Regions from separate parts of the Spirillospora sp. NPDC048823 genome, predicted to be linked through region 1. Evidence: riboswitches for the same ligand, from Rfam matches in the RefSeq annotation. Region 1 holds a riboswitch; the other holds the start of a gene.

The links. Region 1 has a riboswitch for cyclic di-AMP ahead of ACGFK0_RS23040 (D-alanyl-D-alanine carboxypeptidase family protein). Riboswitches for the same ligand answer to the same signal wherever they lie in the genome.
Region 2: another riboswitch for cyclic di-AMP. It lies ahead of ACGFK0_RS10230 (CHAP domain-containing protein); the one in region 1 lies ahead of ACGFK0_RS23040 (D-alanyl-D-alanine carboxypeptidase family protein).

What each region holds. Positions count from the first base shown of each region.
Region 1 is NZ_JBICUT010000010.1:90,916-102,616, forward strand. Features, by position in the region: gene ACGFK0_RS23015 (Na(+)/H(+) antiporter subunit D) at 1-1,561, shown strand, start outside; gene ACGFK0_RS23020 (hypothetical protein) at 1,578-2,447, opposite strand; gene ACGFK0_RS23025 (AAA family ATPase) at 2,444-3,691, opposite strand; gene ACGFK0_RS23030 (serine/threonine-protein kinase) at 3,781-5,184, opposite strand; gene ACGFK0_RS23035 (PQQ-binding-like beta-propeller repeat protein) at 5,199-7,328, opposite strand; cyclic di-AMP (ydaO/yuaA leader) riboswitch at 7,612-7,797, shown strand; gene ACGFK0_RS23040 (D-alanyl-D-alanine carboxypeptidase family protein) at 7,804-8,457, shown strand; gene ACGFK0_RS23045 (MerR family transcriptional regulator) at 8,400-8,948, opposite strand; gene ACGFK0_RS23050 (hypothetical protein) at 8,945-9,316, opposite strand; gene ACGFK0_RS23055 (VOC family protein) at 9,363-9,779, opposite strand; gene ACGFK0_RS23060 (cytochrome P450) at 10,087-11,286, opposite strand; gene ACGFK0_RS23065 (SAM-dependent methyltransferase) at 11,286-11,701, opposite strand, start outside.
Region 2 is NZ_JBICUT010000003.1:565,578-577,278, reverse strand. Features, by position in the region: gene trpD (anthranilate phosphoribosyltransferase) at 1-913, shown strand, start outside; gene ACGFK0_RS10255 (Lrp/AsnC family transcriptional regulator) at 950-1,237, opposite strand; gene ACGFK0_RS10250 (rhomboid family intramembrane serine protease) at 1,286-2,035, opposite strand; gene ACGFK0_RS10245 (DEDD exonuclease domain-containing protein) at 2,080-3,879, opposite strand; gene ACGFK0_RS10240 (NYN domain-containing protein) at 4,182-5,483, shown strand; gene ACGFK0_RS10235 (NlpC/P60 family protein) at 5,675-6,718, shown strand; cyclic di-AMP (ydaO/yuaA leader) riboswitch at 7,220-7,419, shown strand; cyclic di-AMP (ydaO/yuaA leader) riboswitch at 7,543-7,709, shown strand; gene ACGFK0_RS10230 (CHAP domain-containing protein) at 7,718-8,566, shown strand; gene ACGFK0_RS10225 (hypothetical protein) at 8,606-9,916, shown strand; gene ACGFK0_RS10220 (M48 family metallopeptidase) at 9,913-11,379, shown strand; gene ACGFK0_RS10215 (Ig-like domain-containing protein) at 11,410-11,701, opposite strand, start outside.

The DNA.
Region 1 (11,701 bases):
GCCCGAGGGCGTCCACGGCGGCTTCGGGATGCTCGGCCTCCGGCTGGAGCCGCTGCGGGTGGACGCGCTCGCGCGGGTCTTCGCGACGGCGTTCCTCGTCGCGGCGTTCATCTCGATGATCTACGCCCTGCATCTGCGGGACCGGATGCAGCAGGCGGTGATCCCCGTCTACGCCTCGTCCGCGGTCGGCGGGGCGCTCGCCGGCGACATGATCACGATGTTCGTGTTCTGGGAGCTGGCCGGGCTGTCCTCGGTGTTCCTGATCTGGGCGCGGCGCACCGAACGCGCCTACCGGGCCGGGATGCGCTACCTCGTCGCGCAGGTCGCCTCCGGGCTGCTGATGCTGGGCGGGATCGTCCTGCACGTGCAGTCCGGGGCCGGCCTGGAGTTCGGCTTCATCGGCGCGGCCGAACCCGGCGGCCTGCTGATCCTGCTCGCGGTCGGGATCAAGTGCGCCTTCCCCGTCCTGCACGCCTGGCTGCAGGACACCTACCCGGAGGCCACCGTCGTCGGCACCGTGGCGCTGTCGGCGTTCACCACCAAGTTCGCCGTCTACGTCCTGGCTCGCGGCTTCCCCGGCACCGGGGCGCTGGTGTGGGTCGGCGTCGTGATGGCGTGCTTCCCGATCTTCTACGCCGTGATCGAGAACGATCTGCGCCGGGTGCTGGCGTACAGCATGATCAACCAGCTCGGTTTCATGGTCGCCGCGGTCGGGATCGGCGGCACGCTCGGCGTCAACGGCGCCGCCGCGCACGCCTTCGCCGACATCCTGTTCAAGGGCCTGCTGTTCATGAGCATGGGCGCGGTCCTGCTGCGCACCGGGACGACCAAGGGCTCGGAACTGGGCGGGCTCTACAAATCGATGCCGCAGACCATGGTGCTGTGCGTCATCGGAGCCGCGTCCATCTCGGCCTTCCCGCTGTTCTCCGGGTTCGCCACCAAGTCGATCATCATGGAGGCGGTCGCGGAGGAGCACCGCACGGCCGTCTGGCTCCTGCTGCTGTTCGCCTCGGCCGGAGTGTTCCACCATGCCGGGATCAAGATCCCGTTCTTCGCCTTCTTCGCCCACGACCAGGGGCACCGGGTCGACGAGGCGCCGCTGAACATGCGTCTCGCCATGGGCCTGGCGGCGGCGGGCTCCATCGCCATCGGGGTGGCGCCGAACCTGCTGTACGGCCTGCTCCCGTACGACATGGACTACTCCGCCTACACCACTCCGCACGTCGTCAACCAGGTGCAACTGCTGCTGCTCGCCTCGCTGGCCTTCACGGTGCTGATGCGGACCGGTCTCTACCCGGCCGAGCTGCCCTCGGTGAACCTGGACGCCGACGTCATCTACCGCCGCCTGCTCCCGCGCGCCTGGCGCATGGGACTGCACGGCGTGACGCGCATGCGGAACGAGGTCACCAAGCCCCTCCAGCGGCACGGGGGCCGTGTCTCCACCGCCGCCTCCCGCCCCTTCCGGGCGCGGGGGTGGCTGGGAGTGCCGTGGTCGACCGACGTCATGGTCCTGTGGGTCGCCCTGGTCCTCGGCCTCATCCTCCTGATCTCCCTGCTCTGACGCCGTCGGCCGATCGTCACGAAGACCGCAGCAGGCCCAGGCTGGTGAACGTCTCCCGGCACCACCCCAGCGCGGCGTCCGCGGTCGCCCATTGCGGGTCCGCCGGCGACAGATACGGCAGGACGTACGGATCCTCGACGCCCTCGGGAAGGTCCTCCGGAAGGCAGGCGTACGACGCGTGCCCGTAGTTCTCATCGCACATGCGGCGTGCCGCGCGCCGCGGGCCGCCGTCCCAGACCGCGAACCAGAGGCGGCGCAGCATGGCCGGATGCGCCATCACGAACATCAGCCGCCCCATGTCCAGCGGCTCCGCCGCCGAGACCACCCGCGCCACCCCGGCGAACCGCTCCGTCACGCTGACGTAGGAGCAGAAGCCGGACCAGACCTCGACGCTGTGCCCCGCGGAGATGATCGACGAGCACAACGCGGCCAGCGCCACCCCCCGGTGGCGCACGGCCGAGTGCGGGGTGGTGTTGACGTACCCGGCCGGAACCAGGAACGTCACCACCCGGCCCCGGGCCGACATCCGCTGCGGCACCGCGTCCACCATGCACTCCGGCTCGCCGCTCAAGTACGCGCCGACGTCCACCTCGCTGCCGGTCACGTCCCAGGTGGGCGCCAGGGCCGTCGTCAGCACATCGGCCGCGGCCCGCTCACGCAGCTCGGCCACCTCCGCGTCCACCCCGGGCAGCACCGTCGTCCACCCGTCCTCGGCCAGCCGCAGCGCCTCCTCCCACGACGCGCCCGACCACGCGCCCTCATCGTGCCGCCCGCTCCCGTCGGGGATGCTGTCCGGCGCGCGGGCCCGGTCCACGAACTCCTGCCAGGACAACATGGGGTCCAGCGCGTGGGCGGTGTCCCCCGGCACCGGCCTCCTTGCGCTCATGTCCCGCCCTCGGCGATGCCCAGGGCCGAACGGTGGGCCGCCGACATGCCCCGCACCACCCGCCACGTGACGGCCTGCTCCACGCTCGCGCCTCCCTGGAGCAGCTTGGCCGCGTCGATGCTGGCCCGGGGCGAGAACATCACCGGCAGCCGCTTCTCGGCCGCCGTGGCGCGCAGTCGCCGCACCTCCCCGATCACCTGCCGGGCCTCGTCGGGCCGGTCGGGCGCGTGCGCGAGCGCGATGCGCTCCTCCAGTTCCTCATCGACCGGCACGTCGATGACGATGAAGCGGTCGAGCGTCGCCGCGTCCAGCGCCTGGCGGCCCACGTAACGCCGGTCACCGCCGGTTCCGTAGGTGTTCGCGGTGGCGATCAGGTGGAAGTCCGGGTGCGCGGCGACCATGCCGTCGGCGAACGCGCAGGACCCGATGGACAGGGCCTGGTTCAGCTCCGCCAGCAGGCCGGGGTGGCCGCTGTCCAGCTCGTCGAGCAGCATCAGCCCGCCGTCCTCGAAGGCGCGGCGGAACGGCGTCGCGTGGTAGCGGCCATGCGCGTCGTAGTAGCCGAAGATCTTGCTCATCGGCGTCGTCGGCCCGAGGGACAGGGCGTGGAACTCCTGCCCGAACGCCTCCGCCGCCTGCTGCGCCATCATCGACTTCCCGGTGCCGGCCGGTCCGACGAGCAGCACGTGGCAGCCGGCGCCGAGCGCGAGCACCACGTCCGGGAACACCGCGTGGGTGTGGCCGCCGACGCGGACCGGGCCGGGGGTGCCCGCCACCCTGACCTCCACGACGGGCGGCACCGTCTCGGCGACGGTCTCGGCGACCGCGCGGACGGCCTCGTCGCGGGCGAACCGCGCGGCGGACCGCGTCACCTCCTCCCGCGCCTCCTCCAGCGCCTCCCACGCGTCCTTCAGTTCCTCCTCCACCGCCTCGTGCGCCTTCTTCAGCGTCCTGGCCTCCGCCTCCGCCGCGAGCGCCGAGGCCGTCTTCCCGGCGACCTTCCGCGCGGCACGGACCGCCGTGTCCCCGGCCGCCGTCGCGGCGGCCCGGACGACCTCGTCGGCCTGAACGACGCGCTCGTCGGCGATCGCGCCGGCGACCTCGGTGGCCACGCGGCGCGCCGTCGTCTCCATGGTCTGCTCGGCGTGCGGCGATCTGGCGAGGGCGTCGCCGTAGCGCATCACGGTCTCGAACGCGATGGCGCCCGCGATCTGGTGGACTTCCGTCCTGAGTCTCTCCCGCATGGCGGCAATCCTGGTGCAGGCCGCGCGGGACCCCTCCCGGACGGGCTGGGCCTGCGGGAGGGGGCCCGGCGCCCGTGTGGCGATGCGCGTCAGAACAGGCCTTCGGCGGCCATGTCGCTGCCCGCGCTGCCCCGGCCGGCGATGATCACGTTCCCGTCCACGGCGACCGTGTGGGAGGCCCCGCCCGCCGGTGCGCGGTACGTCAGCTTCCACGAGATCCGCGGCGGCCATTCGGGCATCGGGACCGTCTTCCGCCACGGCAGCCGCACCTTCTCCAGCTTCGTGGACTTCCCGTTCACCATGTAGGTCAGCGAGCCGATCCTGCCGTCGCCCTCGATGGAGAAGGTGATCTCGGCCCGCGTCGCCGTCGAGGTGGGCGACGCCGACGGTGAGGCGGGCGCGGCCGACGCGGTGGGCGCGGGGGCGGCCGACGCGCCGCCGTCCCCGCGGAACGCGTACCAGCCGGCGACCGGGATCACGACGGCGGTGAGGAGGACGGCCGCGCCCGCCGCGCCGAGCACCGGACCGCGGCGGCGCAGGTCAGGTCCGGAGGGCGGCGGGACGGGCTGCGGGGCCGGGGCGGGCTGCGGCGGCGGGGCGGGCGGCGGGTTCTCCGCCTCGGTCCGGCGCCTGTCGATCTCGGCCACGACGGCGGACGGCAGGGGGACGCCGCCCTCCCCCCGGCCCGACAGGTTCTCCACCAGGCGTCGGGCGGTGGGGCGGCGCTCCGGGTCGAGTTCCATGCACGACTCGATCAGCGAGCGGAGGCCGTCGTCGGCGATCCCGTCCAGCCGCGGCGGCTCGGACTGGATGCGGAGCATCTTCGCGTGCCACGGGCCTTCACCGAACGGCTCCCGGCCCGTGCAGGCGAACGCCAGCGTCGACCCGAACGAGAAGATGTCGCCGGACGGCCCGGCCGTCACCCCCGCCACCTGCTCCGGCGACATGAACCCCGGGGAGCCCGCCTGCTCGCCCGGGCGTGAGATGGACGAGGAGTCCACCGCGCGGGCGATGCCGAAGTCGATCACGCGGGGGCCGTCCGCGGTCAGCAGGACGTTCGCGGGTTTCAGGTCGCGGTGCACGACGCCGGCGCCGTGGATCGACACGAGCGCCTCCGCCACGCCCGCCGCCAGCGCCCACACCGCGTCCGCCGCGAGCGGACCAGCCGTGTGGACGGCGTCGCGCAGCGACACCGACGGCAGGAACTCGGTCACCAGCCACGGGACCTCCGCGCCCGGATCGGCGTCGATCACCGCGGCGGTGAAGCCGCCGCCGACCGACCGCGCGACCTTCGCCTCGCGTTCGAACCGGGCCCGGAAGTCGTGGTCGGCGGCGAACTCGGGATGCACCATCTTGATCGCCACGGCCCGACCGGCGGCGGAGCGGCCGAGATACACCACGCCCATCCCGCCGGACCCGATGCGCGCCAGGACGCGGTACCGCCGTCCCATGGTCTCGACCGAGCGTGGGTCGTCCGGCTCAAGGGGTCGCACGTGGTCCCTTCCCTTCAGCTTGGTGCGGCGACGGCGCGGACGCTGCCGTCCCCGGCGCCGATGAAGACCAGCCCGTTCGCGCTCACGGGCTGGACGCGGATGGATTTCTCGGTTCCGTAGGTCCACCGGACGCGGCCGTCGGCCGTGTCCAGCGCGTAGAGGTTTCCGTCGGCGCAGATGACGTAGAGGGTGGTGCCGGACAGGCGGTAGGCCGTCGCCTGGCGGCGCGGATCGTCCTTCAGCCGCGTCAGCGTGCGCGACCAGATCTGCCGCCCCGTAGTGCTGTCCAGGGCGAGCACGACGCCGTCACGTCCCTCGGCGTAGAAGCGTCCGCCGCCCACCTGGCTGCCCCAGCCGCCGACGTTCCGCCGCCGCCAGACGAGAGCGCCGTCGCCGGCGCGTATCGCGTGCAGCGTGCCGAACCGGTCGCAGGCGAAGACCATGCCCTCGCCGGTGATCTGGAAGTCGCCGTAGTCCAGCGGATACGTCCAGCGGGTGTTCCCGGTCCGGGCGTCCAGGCCCGCCAGGGCCTCCGGCGACAGGGCCAGCACGAGCCCGCCCGCCGCGGAGAGCCCGGACCGGGCGGACGCCCCGGACGTCCAGCGCCGCCCGCCGCCGGCGACGTCCAGCGCGGTGATCTCCTCGCGCCCGAAGACGACCACCGGGCCGGCGGCCGCCGGTTCCCCGGTCGGGAGCCTGTCGAAGTCGACCTGATGCGTCCACAGCACCTCGCCCGTCCTGGAGCGGACTGCGCTGATCTCCCTGCCCTCGTTCAGGGTCAGGTACGTCACGCCGCCGTCGCCCGCGGCGGAGAAGCCGCCGTCGCGTTTCCACAGCACCTCGCCCGTGCGCGCATCCAGCGCGTGGACGATCCCGGTGCTGTCGTCCCCGTCCTTCTCGATCCCGTCCGCCAGCAGCACCCCGTCGGCGGCGGCCAGGGCCAGGGAGTCATCGCTGACGCGGCGCGTCCACCGGGAGCGTCCCTCGGGTGGCGGCCCCTGCGGCGCGCGGGAGCCCCGCCCCTCCGGCGGCCGCGAGCCGCCGCCCTGCCGGTCCCGGGTCCGGCGCCAGAGGAACGTCCCGAGGCCGCCCGCCGTCATGACGCCCGCGCCCACCCCGGCCAGGACCGTCCGCCGGGTGACGCCCTGCGGCGGGGGCGCCGTGCCCTGGACGGAATCGTCCGGGTCCTCCGTCGGCGCCTGACCGACCGCGGGGTCCGCGTCCGGCGGGTCGCCCGGCGGGGGGCGCGTCAGCGTCTCGGCCTCGGCGGTCCGGCGGTCGATCTCCTCCGCGATCGCCGGCGGCAGCCACCGGGCGCCCAGCAGGGACGGCCCCTCCGCATCCGGTGGTCCCAGCCGTTCCAGCACCCCGGCGGCGGACGGGCGCAGCCCGGGGTCGGCGTGCAGGCATGCCCCGATCAGGCCGCGCAGCCAGGGTTCGGTGATCGCGTCCAGGTCCGCCCGCGTGGTCAGCGCCCGCAGGTCGCGCGACCGCGCCGGCCCGGACCCGAACGGCTCCGCCCCGGTCGCCGCGTACGCCAGCGTCGCGCCCAGCGAGAACACGTCGGCCGCCGGCCCGGTCTTCTCCCCGCGGACCTGCTCGGGCGCCATGAACCCGGGGGTGCCGATGGGCGTGCCCACGCGCGTGACGGCCGTCGCGTCCTCCGGCCGGGCGATCCCGAAGTCGATCACGCGGGGGCCGCCCGCGGTCAGCATCACGTTGCCCGGCTTGAGGTCGCGGTGCACCACGCCCGCGCGGTGGATGTCCGCGAGCGCCTCGGCCAGCCCGGCCGCCAGCGGGCGGACGGCGTCCGGCGGCAGCGGGCCGAAGCCGCCGACGGCCTCCCGCAGCGACAGCCCCGGCAGGTAGGCGGTGACCAGCCAGGGCGGCGCCGCGTCCGGGTCGGCGTCCAGCACCGGCGCGGTGAACACCCCCGACACCTGGCGGGCGGCCTCCACCTCGCGGCGGAACCGGGCCGCGTACCGGGGCTCCCCCGCCTTCGACCGCCGGACGATCTTGACCGCGATCGGCCGGCCGGCCCCCGACCGCGCCAGGTAGACGACCCCCATCCCGCCCTCGCCGAGCCTGCCGAGGAGCCGGTAGGGACCCACCCGGTGCGGATCACCACGCCGAAGCGGCTCCACCGCCGTCCCCCTCCCGCCGCCGGACTCACTGGACCATGGTCGGGGGTCATCCACCGGGACCGGTCCCGGCGTGACGGAAGTGTAATCACGGCGTGAGATCCGGTGATCACGGTCGGTCGGACGGAGACCCGGTCTTCACCGGCTCTGACCTGGGATGCCGTCGGTTTGTGGCATGTTTGCATTCTCTTGAGCTTTTGATACCTTCTGTCCGAATTCGGCGCCCGCCAGGCGCCGTGGCCATCGACCAGTGAGCCGCCACATCCTCAGCCCACGGCCCAGGGTGGGGGCGGCCGCGCCGAGTCCGCTATCTGCGGAGCCGGGGAACCAGCGCGAGTGACGTCCAGGCCGACCTGCCTGTGCCGCCTCGCAGGGGTGAATCGACGCCTTCCCTCCATGTTCGAGGAGCGTCGTAGGGCGACTTCCACGTCCGAATCCGTCAGCTAACCCGGTAGGCGGTATGGAAGGAGCAGATGCCGTGACAGGTCGGCACGTCAGGAACGCCAAGTACCCCGCGCCGCTGATGGGCGCCGTCCTCGCCGGTGCCCTGGCCGGCACCCTCGCGCTGATGCCGCTGGACGGAGGTTCGGGCGACTCCGGCGTCCCCGCCTCCGCGAAGGTCTCGGCGAAGGACCCGGCGGACCGTGCCGAACGAACGGGTTCCCAGCGAGCCGAGGAAGCGCCGAGCGAACCGCCGGACGACTGCAAGCCGTCAGAGGCCACCGAGCACGGCTACCCCAACGGCCGGATTCCGGTCGGCGAACTCTGCCCGCTGCCCCAGCGGGACGAGCACCTGCGGGCCGACGCCGCGGTGGCGTTCTACAAGCTCAACGCCGCCTACCAGGAGCACTTCGGCGACGAGATGTGCGTGCGGAGCTCCTACCGCGGCTACGAGAAGCAGGAGGAGCTGTACCGGACCATGCCGGCGGGCTACGCCGCGCGCCCGGGCAACAGCAAGCACGGGATCGGCATCTCCGTCGACTTGTGCGACGGCGTTCAGGACGGCGGTTCACCCCAGTTCAAGTGGCTGGAGGACAACTCTGAGAAGTACGGCTGGATCCACCCGGCCTGGGCCTACAGCAACCCGTACGAACCGTGGCACTGGGAGTTCGACGTCGGCCAGGACGACTGACCGTGCCGCCCTGAGAGGCTCGTGCCCATGGCACCGGGGCCGGCGGCCAGGTCGGCGAACGGCAGCGGGCAGCCCCGTTCCCCGGCGCACGTGACAAGGTCGTCGCACCCGGCGTCCAGGGCTCGGCGCAGCGTGTCGGCGATGGTGCGCAGATCGGTGATCTTGGCTTCGACCTCGGCGAGCTTGGCGCTCGCCCGCGCCTGCAACCCGGCGTCGGCGCGGCGGTGCCGGTGGGTCCCGGCGTCCAGCAGTTCGGCGACCTCCTCCAGGGTGAACCCGAGCCGCTGCGCGGTCTTGATCACCCGCAGCAGCGTCACCGCCTCCGCCGGATACAGCCGGTGCCCGCCCGGCGTCCGCTCGGGCTCGGCGAGCAGGCCCCGCCGCTCGTAGTACCGCAGCGTCTGCAGGTTCACGCCGGCCGCCTCGGCGACCTGCCCGCTGCGCAACCCTCCGGACGCGCCGGGCCCGCCGGTGACGGCGGGCCCGGTCATCGCCGGCTCCCCGGGCCCGCCAGCTCGGCCGCCCGGGCGGCCAGCGCGTCCAGCACCTCGGCGTGCCGGCCCGCGACGCTCACATCCAGCGTCAGCGCGCCGCCGGCCGCGGTCAGGGTGAAGGTGAAGAACGAGCAGCAGCCGGTCTCACGCACCGCCAGCTCGGCCGCCCGTCCCGCCACGTCCGGCTCGGACCGCAGCACCAGCCGGACGCGTCCCGGCCCCGCGGGCCGCACCTCGGTCACCGCCTCGCCGAACAGCGCGTCGAACTCGGCCTCCCGCAGCGGCCGCTCGGCCGTCGGCAGGGTGCACGCCTGCGGCGCCCACCCGGCCTCGCCCGGCCCGGGTCGTACCTGTTCCAGTTCCATACACCGACGATAAACCTGTACCCCGGTACCGGATGCAACCCCTCAGTCAGCCCGCGGACGCCTGCTCGGCGGGCAGGGGGCAGTACAGGTCGATGCCGTTGCCGTCGGGGTCGAGCACGGTGGCGTACCGCATGCCCCAGAAGGCGTCCCACGGTTCCTGAACGGCGGCGAAGCCGGCACCGGTGAGCTCGGCGTACTTGGCGTCGACATCGGCCGGAGTGCCGAACTCGAAGGCCAGGAAATTGCGCGGATCGCCCGAGGGGCGGCTCCAGCCGGAGGTCTGCGCGGAGGCGCGGAACTTCTCGGTGTCGAGCATCAGGTGAAGTCCGCCCGGCAGGTCGCAGGCGGCGTGGTCGGGGTAGGCCTCGTCGATGGTGAACGTCAGGCCGAGCCGGGCGTAGAAGGCGATCGTGGCCTGAATGTCGGACACCACGATGTCGATGGTGTTGAGGGTCGGGTTCATGGCCCGCTCCTTACGGTGGTGGACGGTTCCGCTCTTCACCAGCAAGACGAACGGCGGAGGGCCCGACCGGACACCGGCGCCCACCGATTTCCGGCGACCGCCGGAGGCGGTGGTCCGCCCGCCACGGGCGGCCCGCAGCGCGGCGGGGCGGCCGTTCAGTGATCCGTGACGAAGGGCTCGTAGAACTCGAACCGGGAGCGCAGGTCGTCCTCGTCCAGGCCGAAATCCGCGGCGGCGTCGGCATCACCGCCGCGTCACCCGGCCGATCGCGGCCGAACCGGCCGGAACCCGGCCGCCGACGGCACGTTCACGGCCGAGAAGCCGACACCCGCACGGGAAGGGAGATCAGTCCGCGGACGATCGAACCGGTGCGGTGATGGCGCAACTCGGCGGCCGGCACGGCCAGGTCGAGACCGGGAAAACGCTCCAGCAGCCCGCCGATGGCGATCTGGCCCTCCAGCCGGGCCAGCGGCGCGCCGAGGCAGAAGTGCAGGCCATGCCCGAAGGCGACGTGCCGTTTGGGGGCGCGGGTCACGTCCAGCCGGTCGGGGGCGTCGAACACCGCGGGATCACGGTCCGCGGCGCCCAGCGAGACGTGCACCCAGGCGCCCTTGGGAATGGGCGTCCCGGCGATCTCCATGTCCTCCACCGCGATGCGGTGGCTCGCCCGTTCCAGCGGGCCGTCGTACCGCAGCAGCTCCTCGATCGCGGACGGCAGCAGCTCGGGCCGCGACCGGAGCAGCTCCAGCTGGGCGGGCGCCTGGAGCAGGGCGAACACCCCGTTGCCGATGAGGTTGACCGTCGTCTCGTGCCCGGCGATGAGCAGCAGCGCGATGCCGTTGACCAGCTCGGCCCCCGTGAGGGCGGCGTCCCCGTCGCGGGCGGTGATCAGGCCGCTGATCAGGTCGTCCCCGGGGGCGGCCCGCCGTTCGGCGATGGCCCCGGTCAAATAGTCGTTGAACTCCCGCGCGACGTCGCGGCGCCGTGTGCGGGCCTCGGCGGTCAGCGCCGGCACCGTCAGCACCGCCGTCCACGCCCGGAACCGGGCCCGGTCGGACGCCGGGACGCCGAGCAGCTCGCAGATCACCTGGATCGGCAGCGGGACGGCGAACTCCTCGATCAGGTCGGCCCCGCCCCGGGCCGCGATGCCGTCCAGCAGCCCGTCGGCGATCTCCTGGACGCGGGGCCGCAGCTTCTCGACCCGCCGGCCGGTGAACGCCTTGGCCATCAGCGCCCGCAGCCGGGTGTGGTCGGGCGGGTCCATGGCGAGCATCGTCCCGCCGAAGAACTGCTCGCCGTTCACGGGCAGGGAACTGTGCGCGGTGTCCTTGGACAGGCGCGGATCGCTCAGGGCCGCGCGGCCGTGCTCGTGGTCGACCACCAGGAAGGCGGTGGCCCCGCGGGGAAAGTCGATCGGGTGGACCGGCCCCGACGCCCGCAGCTCCGCGTAGGCGGCGTACGGGTCTTCGCTGAACGTCCGGCTGAACAGGAACTCCAGCGGCAGCATCAGCCGACTCTCCCCACACCGGCGAGGAAGCCGGGCCGGGACATGTCGGACTCGAACGGCTCGGCGTCCTCCCGCCAGTCGGCCACCTGGACGATGCCGGGCCCGACCAGCTCGGTGCCCTCGAAGAACGTCGTCACCTCGTCGACCCCGCGCGGGATGAGGTCACCGGCGCCCGTCCTGCCGTACGCGGACCGCACCTGCTCCTCGACCTCCCGGCTGACCGCGCCCCGGTGGCCGTGCGAGATGACCAGGTAACTGCCCGGGACGAGCGGCGCCCGCAGCTTCGCCACGATCTCGGCCGGACGCTCCTCGTCCGGCACGAAATGCAGGATGGCCAGCAGCAGCAGGCCCACCGGCCGGTCGAAGTCGATCCGGGCCTTGACCTCGGGATGTTCCAGGACGCTCCCCGGTTCGC
Region 2 (11,701 bases), on a different contig from region 1:
CGCGGTCGCGCTGCGCGCCAAGGGCGAGACGGTCGAGGAGGTCACCGGCCTCGCCGACGGCATGATGGACAACGCCACCCCCGTGGACGTGCCGGGCCCCATCGCCGACCTCGTCGGGACCGGCGGCGACCGGGCGCACACGGTCAACATCTCCACGATGGCGGCCGTGGTCGCCGCGGCCTCGGGCGTCCGGGTCGTCAAGCACGGCAACCGGGCGGCGTCGTCGTCGTGCGGCGCCGCGGACCTGCTGGAGAACCTCGGCGTCGCCATCGACCTGTCCCCCGGGGCCACCGAGCGGGTCGCCGAGGAGCTCGGCATCGCCTTCTGCTTCGCGCCGCTGTACCACCCCGCGTTCAAGCACACCGCCAAGCCGCGCAGCGAACTCGGCACGCCGACGGTGTTCAACTTCCTCGGCCCGCTGACGAACCCGGCGCGTCCCACCTCCCAGGCGGTCGGGGTGTTCCACCCGCGGATGGCCGGCGTCGTCGCCGGCGTGTTCGCCGCCCGCGGCTGCTCGTCGCTGGTGTTCCGCGGCGACGACGGCCTGGACGAGCTGACGACCACCGGCACCTCGACGGTGTGGGTCGTCCGCGACGGGACGGCGACGGAGACGACGTTCGACCCGTCCGACCTCGGCATCCCGCCGGCCGAGCCGGAGGACCTGCGCGGCGCGGGCCCCGACTTCAACGGCCGGGCGGCCCGCGAGACGTTCGCCGGGCGGCCGGGCCCCGTCCGCGACATGGTGCTGCTGAACGCCGCCGCGCTCATCACGGCCTACGACGGCGCGCCGGCCGCCGGCGGGCTCACCGGGGCCCTGCGGGACGGCTACGAACGCGCCGCGGCCGCCGTCGACTCCGGCGCCGCGAGCACGCTCCTGGACAACTGGGTCGACCTCTCCCAGAGGCTGCGCTAGCTGTACTGACCACAGAGGTTGTGGCGGGGATCTCTGTCAGTCGGCGTCGGGGAGGCCCAGGGCGAACGCCTGCTCCAGGTCGTGCTGGGAGTAGGTGCGGAACGCGATGTGCGTCTCGGTGCCGAGGACGCCGGGGACCTTGTTCAGGCGGCCCGGGATGACGTCGTTCAGCGCCTCGTGGCGGCCCACCCGGACCATCGCCATCAGGTCGTGCTCCCCGGTGATGGAGTAGACCTCGCTGACGCCGTCCAGGGCGGCGATCGTCTCGGCCACCTCGTGGATGCGCGCGACGTCGGCCTTGACGAACACGATCGCAGTGACCACTTCATCCTCCCCCTGAGATTGCGACACTCCGACCCTACCGGGCACGGGTCAGCCGCGGCTCAGCGCGGCGAGGCGTCCGGCCGCACCTGCCCGGCGGGCGAGGAGCGCGAACACCACTCCGGCGACGAAACCGTAGATGTGCGCGGTGTAGGCCACGTTGCTCTGCTCGTCGCCCAGAGACAGCCACTGCAGGACGAACCAGTACCCGAGCACCACCCACACCGGCAGCCGGATCACGATGATCGGCGGCACGAAGCTCACGATGCGGCCCCGGGGGTTGAGGATCACGTAGGCGCCCATCACCCCGGCGATGGCGCCGGACGCGCCGATGAGCGGGATGACGGAGTCCGGCGACGTCCATGCGAAGCCGTAGACGGCCGCGAGCCCGAAGACCAGGTAGCTGAACAGGTAGCGCCATCGTCCGAGCCGGTCCTCGACGCCCATCCCGACGACGAACAGCGCGACCAGGTTGCCGAGCAGGTGCAGTGCCCCCGAGTGCAGGAACATCGAGGTGAATGCCGACGTCCAGGGCGCCTTGTCGAAGCCCGCGGGCCCGCACTGGCGCACGATGTCGGTCGGCACCGGCTGCTGGTCGCCGGTCGTCAGCTCCTTGGGGACGGCGCCGTACTCGTAGGTGAAATGCGCGGCCTTGCACTCGCGGACCCGGTCCTCGCCGTACCAGGTGGCGAAGTTCGACATCGGGGTGAGCAGGAACACCACCACGTTGGCCGCGACCAGCAGGTACGTCACCCACGGGACGCGCCGGGCCGGCTGGCTGTCGTAGAGAGGCAGGGCCATTCGCGGGTGCAGTCCTCTCCGGGCGCCGAGCTTCCCCGATCACCTTAGCGGCGGCCGGGCCGGGAATGGGACGGCTCACGCCGCTCGTACGTCCTGTCGTAGGCGCGGTCGATCAGCTCGCGCAGGCCCTCGGCGCCGTGCGCGGGGCACGTCCAGGCGCCGTCGACCTCGACCAGGCGGACACCGGGCAGATCGAGCCACCGCAGCACGCACTCCATCTCCTCGGCCGTGGCGCCCGCCGAGGGCGGCTCACCGAGCGCGACGCCGCCGGGCGCTTCGCCCGCGGGCGGGAAGACGGTCTCGGCGGTGGCGATGAGCGCGTCGACGTAGGGGCGGGGGTGGGCGCGGGGCGGAACGGTCCCGGCGGCGGCGAGCCGTCCGTAGCGCACGACCGACAGCTCCCAGCCGCCGTCGAAGCCGGGACGGGCGGCCACCATCTCGGGGAGCCGGGCCAGCGCGGCGAGCCGCTGCCCGCGGGCGGCGGCGCGGACGAACGCGGCGAGCCGGTCGCGCTGGGCGGCGGCCTCCTCGTAGCGCAGTTCGGAGGCGAGCCGGTCGATGCGCACCTGGGCGGCGGCCACGACGGGACGCACGTCGCCCTCCATGACCGAACGCGCCGTGCCGACGTGGACCGCGTAGGCGTCGGCGGACTCGCGGCCGTCGCAGGGCGCGCCGCAGCGGCCGATCTCGGCGAGCGCGCACGCGCGGGCACCGCCGCGCTCGATCAGCCGGAGCGTCAGCCGCTGGGTGCACTGGCGCAGGGGGACGGCCTCGTGCAGCGCCGCCCGCGCCTCCTCGGCCTGCCGGCGGGACGGGATCGGCCCGAGGTAGCGGGCGCCGTCGGTGCGGCACTCGCGGACGATGGACAGCCGCGGGAACGGCTCCACGGTCAGCTTCAGCCAGATGGCCCGCTCGGGGAACTTGGACCGGCGGTTGTAGCGGGGCTTGTGCTCGGCGATCAGCCGCAGCTCGCGGACTTCGGCCTCCAGCCCGGTGGCGCACTCGATCGTCCGGACGTTCTCGGCGAGGCCGACCATCTCGCGGACGCGCCACCGCGTCTCCGAGCCGGTGAAGTAGCTGCGCACCCGCGAGCGCAGGTCGCCGCTCTTGCCGACGTACAGCACCTCGCCGGAGGCGTCCTCGAACAGGTAGACGCCGGGCGTGCTCGGGACGTCGTCGGCGAGGTGGCGTTTGCGGCGCTGCTCGGGCGTGGGGGCCTTGGCGAAGCCGCGCATCTCCTCGAGCGTGGTGACGTTGAAGGAGCCGAGCCGCTCGATCAGGCCGTGCAGGACCTCCACGGTGGCGCGGGCGTCGGCGAGCGCCCGGTGCGTCGGCTCGGTGGTGGTGCGGAAGAAGCGGGCGAGCGTGCCGAGCTTGCAGTTGGGCACCTCTTCCTTGGACAGGACGCGGCGGGCGAGGTCGACGGTGTCGACGACGGGGAACGTGGGCCAGGCGTGGCCGTGCTCGGCGCAGGCGGCCTTGAGGAAGCCGATGTCGAAGGACGCGTTGTGCGCGACGAGCACGCCGCCGCGCGCGAACTCCAGGAACGCGGGCAGCACCGACTCGATGCGCGGCGCGGCCGTCACCATCGACGTGGTGATGCCGGTCAGCGCGGTGATGAACGGCGGGACGGGCCCGCCGGGATCGACGAGCGTGCCGAGTTCGCCGAGGTCCTCTCCGCCGCGGACCTTGACCGCGCCGATCTCGGTGATGGCCGAGTCGGCGGCCGAGCCGCCCGTGGTCTCCAGGTCGACCACCACGAAGGTGACCTCGGACAATGGCGTGCCGAGGTCGTCCAGAGTTCCCTGGACACCGGCCCCCTGGACACCGTGCGCAGCCGTCATGTGCGCGACCGTAGAGGACGCCACCGACAGAAGCCCGGCCCGCTAGGGTTGAGGGGCGCCGGCACGTCCCGCCGGGCCGGGGGCCACGGGGCGGCTCCGGGGGGACCGGCGCGATCCGTCCGATTGCACGTTCGTGCTGGTTAAGTGCGGGCGGCTCGGGAAGACACAGCCCACCGGCGGCGAAGCCCGGAAGGAGCGGGATCATCGACAGCGGCCCCGAAGCGACCCCCGGTTGCGAAGAATCCGCAGAGAGGCCGCGTCCATCCGAGGGAACGGACCCTCCGGCCCGCCCGGACGTGCGTCTGAGCAGGCCGCTCCCCGAAGCCGTGCGGCAGAGCGTCGTCGAGGTCGCCGCCGAGCTGATCGGGGCGCTGCCCCATGACGAGGTTCCCGCCCCGCTGCGCCGGTTCGCGCGGTTCGAGCGCCGCAAGCGCGCCAAGCTCGCCGGGCAGCACATCGCGGCGGTGCTGGAGAAGGACTCCGCCTTCCGGCGGCGCGTCGCCGAACCGCTGCGCGAGGCGCAGGCCGACCTGGTGGAGGCCGTGGAGGCCGGGAACGTGCCGCCGGCCGCCGACCCTGTGCGGGTGGCGGTGCTGGCCTACCTGCTGCGTCCCGAGGGCTGGACGGACCTCGTCGAGTCCGCGCGCGAGGAGCTGGACCGCTCCGCGACCGCCTCGGAGGAGGAGGCCGCCGAGCGCCGGGTCGCCGCGCTCAAGGAGGAACTCGCCGCCGCCCGCAGCGCCCGCGGCGCCGAGGTGGACCGGCTGCGCGCCGAACTGCGCGAGACCAAGGCCGAGGTGGCGGAGCTGCGCCGCAAGCTGCACGAGGCGCGCACCAGGTTCCGGGCCGCGGAGGAGCGGGCCGGCGCGGTCGCGGCGGAGGCCGGCCGCGAGCAGGCGGCCGCGCGCGAGTCGACCGCCGCGTCCGAGAAGGAGCTGCGCCGGCTGCGCGCCCGTGCCGTGCAGGCCGAGGCCGCCGCCGAGGCGGCCAAGCGGGCCGCGCGGGAGGGCCGCAACGTCGACGACGTCCGGCTGCGGATGCTGCTCGACACGCTCCTGGACGCGGCGCAGGGCGTCCGCCGGGAGCTGGCGCTGCCCTCCACCATCGGCCGTCCCGCGGACGCGGTCGGCGGCCTGGAGCCCGATCGGCAGGCGCACCGCGCGCTCCCCGGCCGGGCCCTGTCCGACAGTGACCCGCAGCTGCTCGACCGGCTGCTGACCCTGCCGCGGGTGCACCTCGTCGTGGACGGCTACAACGTCACCAAGACCGGGTACGGGGAACTGCCGCTCGCCGACCAGCGCAGCCGGCTGCTGTCGGGGCTCGGCGGGCTGGCCGCGCAGACCCGCGCGGAGGTGACGTGCGTGTTCGACGGCGCGGAGCTGGACGCGCCGGTGGCCATCGCGGCGCCGCGCGGCGTCCGGGTGCTGTTCAGCCGTCCCGGGCAGACCGCCGACGAGCTGATCGGCGAGCTGGTCCGGGCGGAGCCGCAGGGCCGCGCGGTGGTGGTGGTCTCGTCCGACCGGGAGGTGGCCGACGCAGCGCGCCGCGCCGATGCCCGGCCCTGCCCGTCCACGCTGCTGCTGCGCCGCCTCGGCCGCTCCTAGCCGGGCGGCGCGCGGCGGCCGCGATCAGGACGCCCGCCATGACGCCTTTATCGCGCTGTGTGATCACGTCGGCACGGATGGCGCTTATTCCGAGTTAAGCCAGCTAAAGAGTGATGAACCGGTTGTGACGGTTGTTGCGTATCGCTAATGTCATCCGCTGACTGTCGTGGACGAGAGGGGCGAAACCGACCGTGGCCAATGATCTCATCGGGCAAGCAGCGCACGAGCGCGACCGGCGAGGGGGCGCGGCGAACAGAGGCGCCTCCCGTCGCCTGGCGGCCGTCGCGTGCCTGACGCTGACGGTCTCCCTCGCGTCTCCCCCGGTCGTGGCGCACGCCGAGCCCGAGCCGACCAGGGCGCAGGTCCAGAAGAAGCTCGACAAGCTGGCCGAGGAGATGGACCAGAAGGTCGAGAAGTTCAACCAGCTCAACGAGAAGCTCAAGATCGCCAAGAAGAAGTACAAGGTCGCGAGCAAGTCGAGCAAGCGGGAGCAGGCCGCCTTCGAGGAGCAGCGCGCCAAGATCGCCCAGATGGCGGCCGCCGCGTACAAGAACGGTGACACGGCCAACGTCACCGGCTTCGTCGGCACCGGCGACCCGCAGGCGATCCTGGACCAGGCGGCCGTCTTCTCGCATCTGTCGCACGAGCGCAGCTCCCAGCTGACCCAGTTCCTCGCGACCGCCCAGCGGCTCCGCCGCGAGGAGGCGCAGGCCAAGGCCTCCTACGACGATGTGAAGGCCAAGAGCACGGAGCTGAAGGAGCAGAAGAAGAAGCTCGACAAGGAGGTCGCCAAGCAGAAGGCCCTGCTGCGGCGGCTCGGCGGCGGGACCTCGTCCGGCGGCTCGGGCAGCGTCGGCGGCACCTACAACGGCCCGGCCAGCGGCTCGGCCCGCGTGGCGCTCAACTTCGCCTACGCCCAGCTCGGCAAGCCGTACTCCTACGGCGCCACCGGCCCGAACTCCTACGACTGCTCCGGCCTGACGATGAAGGCGTGGGCCGCGGCGGGCGTGAACATCACCCGCACCACCAACACCCAGTACGCCGCCACCAAGCGGGTGTCCAAGAGCAACCTGCAGCCCGGCGACCTGGTGTTCTTCAGCGGCCTCGGGCACATGGGCATGTACGTGGGCGGCGGCAAGATGATCCACGCGCCGCGCACCGGCAAGAACGTCGAGGTCGTGAGCATCACCTCGGGCTACTACCTGAGCAACTACTACGGCGCCGGGCGCCCCTGACGCCCCGCACCGGAGCGCCCGCGATGGGCGTGACGGAGCCCTTTGTGACAGCGGACCAGGCTTGACCTGGTCCGTTGTTGATTTTGGGGGGGTTTGCCATCTGTTGGGGCTTTGGTACGTTGTCACCACTCACGGCGCCCTCCAGACGCCGTGGCCCCGAGGCGCCCACCAGGCGCAACGGCCCCCGCGCGGCACATCCAGCTGCCGCGTGACTGCGGCGCGAGCCACGTGCCGCTCCCCCCGGCGGCACGATCCACGCGTCGCCCCCCGGTACCCGACGGGTACCGCAGACGGTCTCCCAGCAGACCCGGCCGGCCCGGCCCACCGTGCGCACGCCCGCAGCGTGCATGGCGCTGAGAGCGCTGCCACGGCGGATCCCGCGGATCAGGCCCAGGACGGTCCCCGCAAACGGGCCGCCGTCCGCACACACAACATCAGGCGCCGCTCTTTCGCACGCGGGAGACAGGTCCCGCGCACGGGCCCCATCACGCCCCCAGGATCGCAGCGGCAGCGCCGAATCCGCCGACGAGCGGAACCGGGGACCCATATCCGCCGGAGTCCAGGGACCGTCCCTGGACGGGCATTCCGGCACCCGGGGTGAATCGGTGCGTCTCTCACCGCCGAACGGTGGGAGCCCGCCGTAGGGCCACTTCCACGCCCGAACCCGTCAGCTAACCCGGTAGGCGTCTGGAAGAAGAAGGAGAGAAACCCGCAGCGTTACCTGGGCGTGGCCGCCCGAGTGCGGCCACGCCCGGCTTTCCCTTCCTTCCGCACGGGCGCCCCCGCCCGGCGGAACCCCCATCCGAACCGGCGTGCCCGCCCCCGGGCCGCCACCGCCGAGTCCGCGGTTCACCGTGCCCAGACGCACGGGAGCGCGGAGCCGGGGACCCACTGTGTCCTTTCGGGGTGAATCGGCCTGCCCAGCGGGCCGTAGGGCGGCTTCCACGCCCGAACCCGTCAGCTAACCCGGTAGGCGGCATGGAAGTCAGGAGATCCCCCATGCCAGGCGCGCATCGCAAGAAGATTCCGGGCAAGCACCGCAAGCCCAGTACCTTGGCCATCACCTGGCGGACGGCCGGCGGCGTGATCGTCGGCGCCGCCGTTCTCGGCACCGCCGCGGCCACCGCGCAGGCGTCGGTCCTGCCGTTCGCCTCCGTTCCCACCCACGCCGCCGCGGCCGGCCCGGCCGCCGGCGGGGACGCGGGCAAGTCCACACCCGGTTCCAAGTCCTCGTCCAAGGACAGGTCCGGCTCCAAGGACGAGAACCGGAGTAAGTCCAAGGACGGTGGCAAGGAGGGCGAGCCCACCGGAAAGGGCCGACCGCAGTCCGGCGCCCCCAAGAAGCCGTCAGAGGATTCGCGGCCCACCGCCGGCGAGGCCATCGAGCTCGCCAGGGCGCAGGTCGGCATCGCGGAGGACGGCAGCGGCAAGACCAAGTTCAACACGTGGTACGTGGAATCCGCCCGCGCCAAGGAGACCGTCGCGCGCGACGGCGGCTCCGTCCAGGCGTACGACGACGCCGCCTGGTGCGACATGTTCGTCTCATGGATCGGCGAGCAGATCGGCCTCAGCGACCAGTTCGGCAGCGACGCCTGGACCATCGCCCACGCCGAGTGGTTCCGGGACCAGGGGCGCTGGGGCACCGAGCCCAAGCCCGGCGCGATCGTCTTCTACGCCTGGAACGGCGGCAAGGACATCGGCGACATCGTCCACGTCGGCATGGTGACCAAGAAGATCGACGACGGCACCATCGAGGCGGTCGAGGGCAACACCGACAACGCCGTCCGGGTCAGGGAACGCTCGACCGGCACCGTCGTCGGCTACGGCTACCCCGAGTACAGGTCCTGACGTCCCCTCCTCCCCCGCCGGCTGCATAGGATCACGCGCATGGAGGACGGTCCCGGGCAGGCCGGAAACGGCGGCCCCGTCACGCGCCGCAGGGCACTCGCCCTGGGCGCCGGCGGGGCCGCCGTGCTGCTGGGCGCCGGCGCGGGGCTCCTCGGCACACGTTCCGGCGACGACGGAGCGCCGGACGCCCAGGCGACGCCGCCCCCCAACGCCGCGCAGGCCGCCGGAGCGTTCAGCCCCGCGGACGCCGCCGCCGTCCTCGCCAACCGCGCGCGGGCGGTGAAGGACGGAAACCCGGCGGCCTTCCTCGCGACGGTGGCCTCCGCCCCCGCCGCGTTCCAGGACGCCCAGTCCCGCTTGTACGCCAACCTCCGCAAGCTCCCCCTGGACGGCTGGGAGGAACGTGCCATCGGCACCCAGTCGATGGACGACGAGCAGGGGGTCGCGGTCGTCCGATTGGAGGTGCGCTCCAGGTTGCGGGGGTTCGACCGGGGCGACGTCGTCCGCACCCGCTACCTGGCGCTCGCCCCCGGCTCCGGCGTCTGGACGATCGTCGGCGACGGGTCGTCCCACGGCTTCGAGGACGACGCCGCCATCTGGGACGGCGGCCCCCTGACGGTGGTCAAGGGCCGCGCGAGCCTCGTCATCGGCGACGCCGCAGCCGCCGGGGCCCCCGGCCTGGAAGAGATCGCGGAACGCCTGGACGCGGCCGTCCCCGTCGTCACCGGCGCCGTCGGCAGGGGATGGGCGCGGCGGGTCGTCGCTCTCGTGCCCGCCGACGCGGGCCTCGCCTCCGCCCTCGCCGGTCCGGACCAGAACCTCGGCGGCATCGCGGCCCTCGCCACCGTCACGCCGTCCGCCGGCGGCGGCCACGGCGAGGACCGCGTCGTCATCTCCCCCGGCACCTTCCGCCGTCTCAACGAACTCGGGCGCGACGTGGTCCTGACCCACGAACTGACCCATGTCGCCACCGGCGGCGCCCGCGACCGCAGAACCCCGCTGTGGCTGATCGAGGGCTTCGCGGACTATGTCGGCTACCTCCGGACTGAGGTCGGCGTCCGGACGGCGGCCGGCGAACTGCACCGCGAGGTCGCCGCGGGACGCGTCCCGTCCGCGCTGCCGGCCGCGGACGCGTTCTCCGGCGGCTCCGCACGCCTCTCCCAGTCCTACCAGGAGGCCTGGCTCGCCTGCCGGATGGTCGCCGACCGGTACGGTGAGGCGACGCTCGTGCGGCTCTACCGCGCCGCCGGGCGCGTCCCGGAGGCCACCGCGCTGAGCGACGTGCTGGGACTCACCCGGGACCGCTTCACCGCCCTGTGGCGCGACTACCTGAAGAGGGAGCTCAGATGAGCGAGGCGGAGGCGGACGCGGACCGGGCCGGGCCCGGCGCCCGCCGGGACGGGGACCCCGGCCCCATGCGGCGGCCCCGGATCGCCGCCGCCGTCGCCGCCGCCGCGCTGTTCGCCGCCCTCGGCACCGTCCTCGCGCTGAGCACACCGTGGAACCCGCTGCCCGATCGGGTTGCGGGCGGGCAGGTGGAGCCCGATCCGGCGCTGGACTTCTCCGCCGCCGAGATCGCCCGATCCCAGGCGTTCGACTCGGCCATCAACCCTCCCGCCTACGCCGGCCTCCTCCTCGGCCTGGCCCTGATCTTCGCGCTGGGTCTCACCCCGCTGGGCGCACGGTTCCTCGGCCGGGTCACCGCGCGCAGCCGGCGGTGGCCCCGCCGGTCGGAGGGGGACGCCCCCCCGCACTCCCCGGAGCGCCTGCGGCACTGGACCCTGAGAGTCGTCCTCGGTGCGGCCGCCCTGACGACGCTGCTGCGCGTCGCCGGGCTCCCGTTCGACGTCTGGAGCGAGTCGGTGCTGCGCCGGTACGGGCTGTCGACGCAGAGCTGGCCCGCGTGGCTCGTGGACCAGCTCAAGTCCCTCGGCGTCACCTGGGTCATCTACACGGTCGCCCTGCTGCTCCTGTACGCGGTCGTGCGCCGCTTCCCGCGCTACTGGTGGACGGGCGCCGCCGCCGGCGGGTTCCTCCTCGTCGTCCTGGTCTCGTTCATCTACCCGATCGCCGTCGAGCCCGTCTTCAACAAGTTCCACTCGCTGGAGCAGGGACGCCTGCGCAGCGACCTGCTGGCGATGGCCGAACGGGACGGCGTGCCCGTCGACGACGTCCTCGTCGCCGACGCCTCCCGCAGGACGACGGCGCTCAACGCCTACGTGTCCGGGTTCGGTTCCACGCGCCGCATCGTCCTGTACGACACGCTGCTGGAGTCGCCGCCCGAGCGGGTCGAGTCGATCGTCGGGCACGAACTCGGCCACGCCAAGCGCAACGACGTCCTGTGGGGCACGCTCGTGGGGGCGCTCGGCGTCGCCGGGTCCATGTGCCTGCTGCACCTCCTGATGACCTCTCCGCGCCTCCTGCGCCGGGCGGGAGTCGATCCCGCGGCGACACCCGAGCACCGCCCCGGAGGCCGCGGCGCCGGGGCCCGCGACCCGCGGTCCCTCGCGCTCGTCCTCGCGCTCGTCACGGCCGGGACGCAGTTCGGCGCCCCCGTCCAGAACCTCGTCAGCCGGCAGATCGAGACGCGGGCGGACGTGCACGCGCTGAACCTCACCCGCGACCCGTCCACGTTCGTGTCGATGCAGCACGAGTTGTCGGTGCGCAACATCTCCGACCTGACCCCGGACGCACTTGAGCGCCTGCTGTGGCTGACCCACCCGCCGGGCCCCGACAGGATCGCCATGGCCCGCGAGTGGGCGCGCGTCAACCACGTTCAAGAGCCGCCGCCGCTGGAGACGCGGCCCGACTGAGGGCGAGGCGGATGGGGCGGCGCGGGGCCGTCAGTCGCCTTCCGCCCGCCGCCCGTCCTGCCCGGTCCCGGCTCGGCCGCCCTGCTCCGCGGACACCGTCGAGGCGTCCTCCTGCGGCGCCGTCGTGACCGGCCGTTTCAGGGCACTGCCCTTCACCCAGTCCTTCCAGCCGAGCTGCCAGTAGCCCCAGCCGTTCCCCGGTTCGAGTTCCCGGTCCGATCCGGTCACCACCACCGGGTCGCCGCGCTGAGTGAAGTCGTAGAACCACTTCGCGTTGGACGGGCTGATGTTGATGCAGCCGTGGCTGACGTTCTCGCTGCCC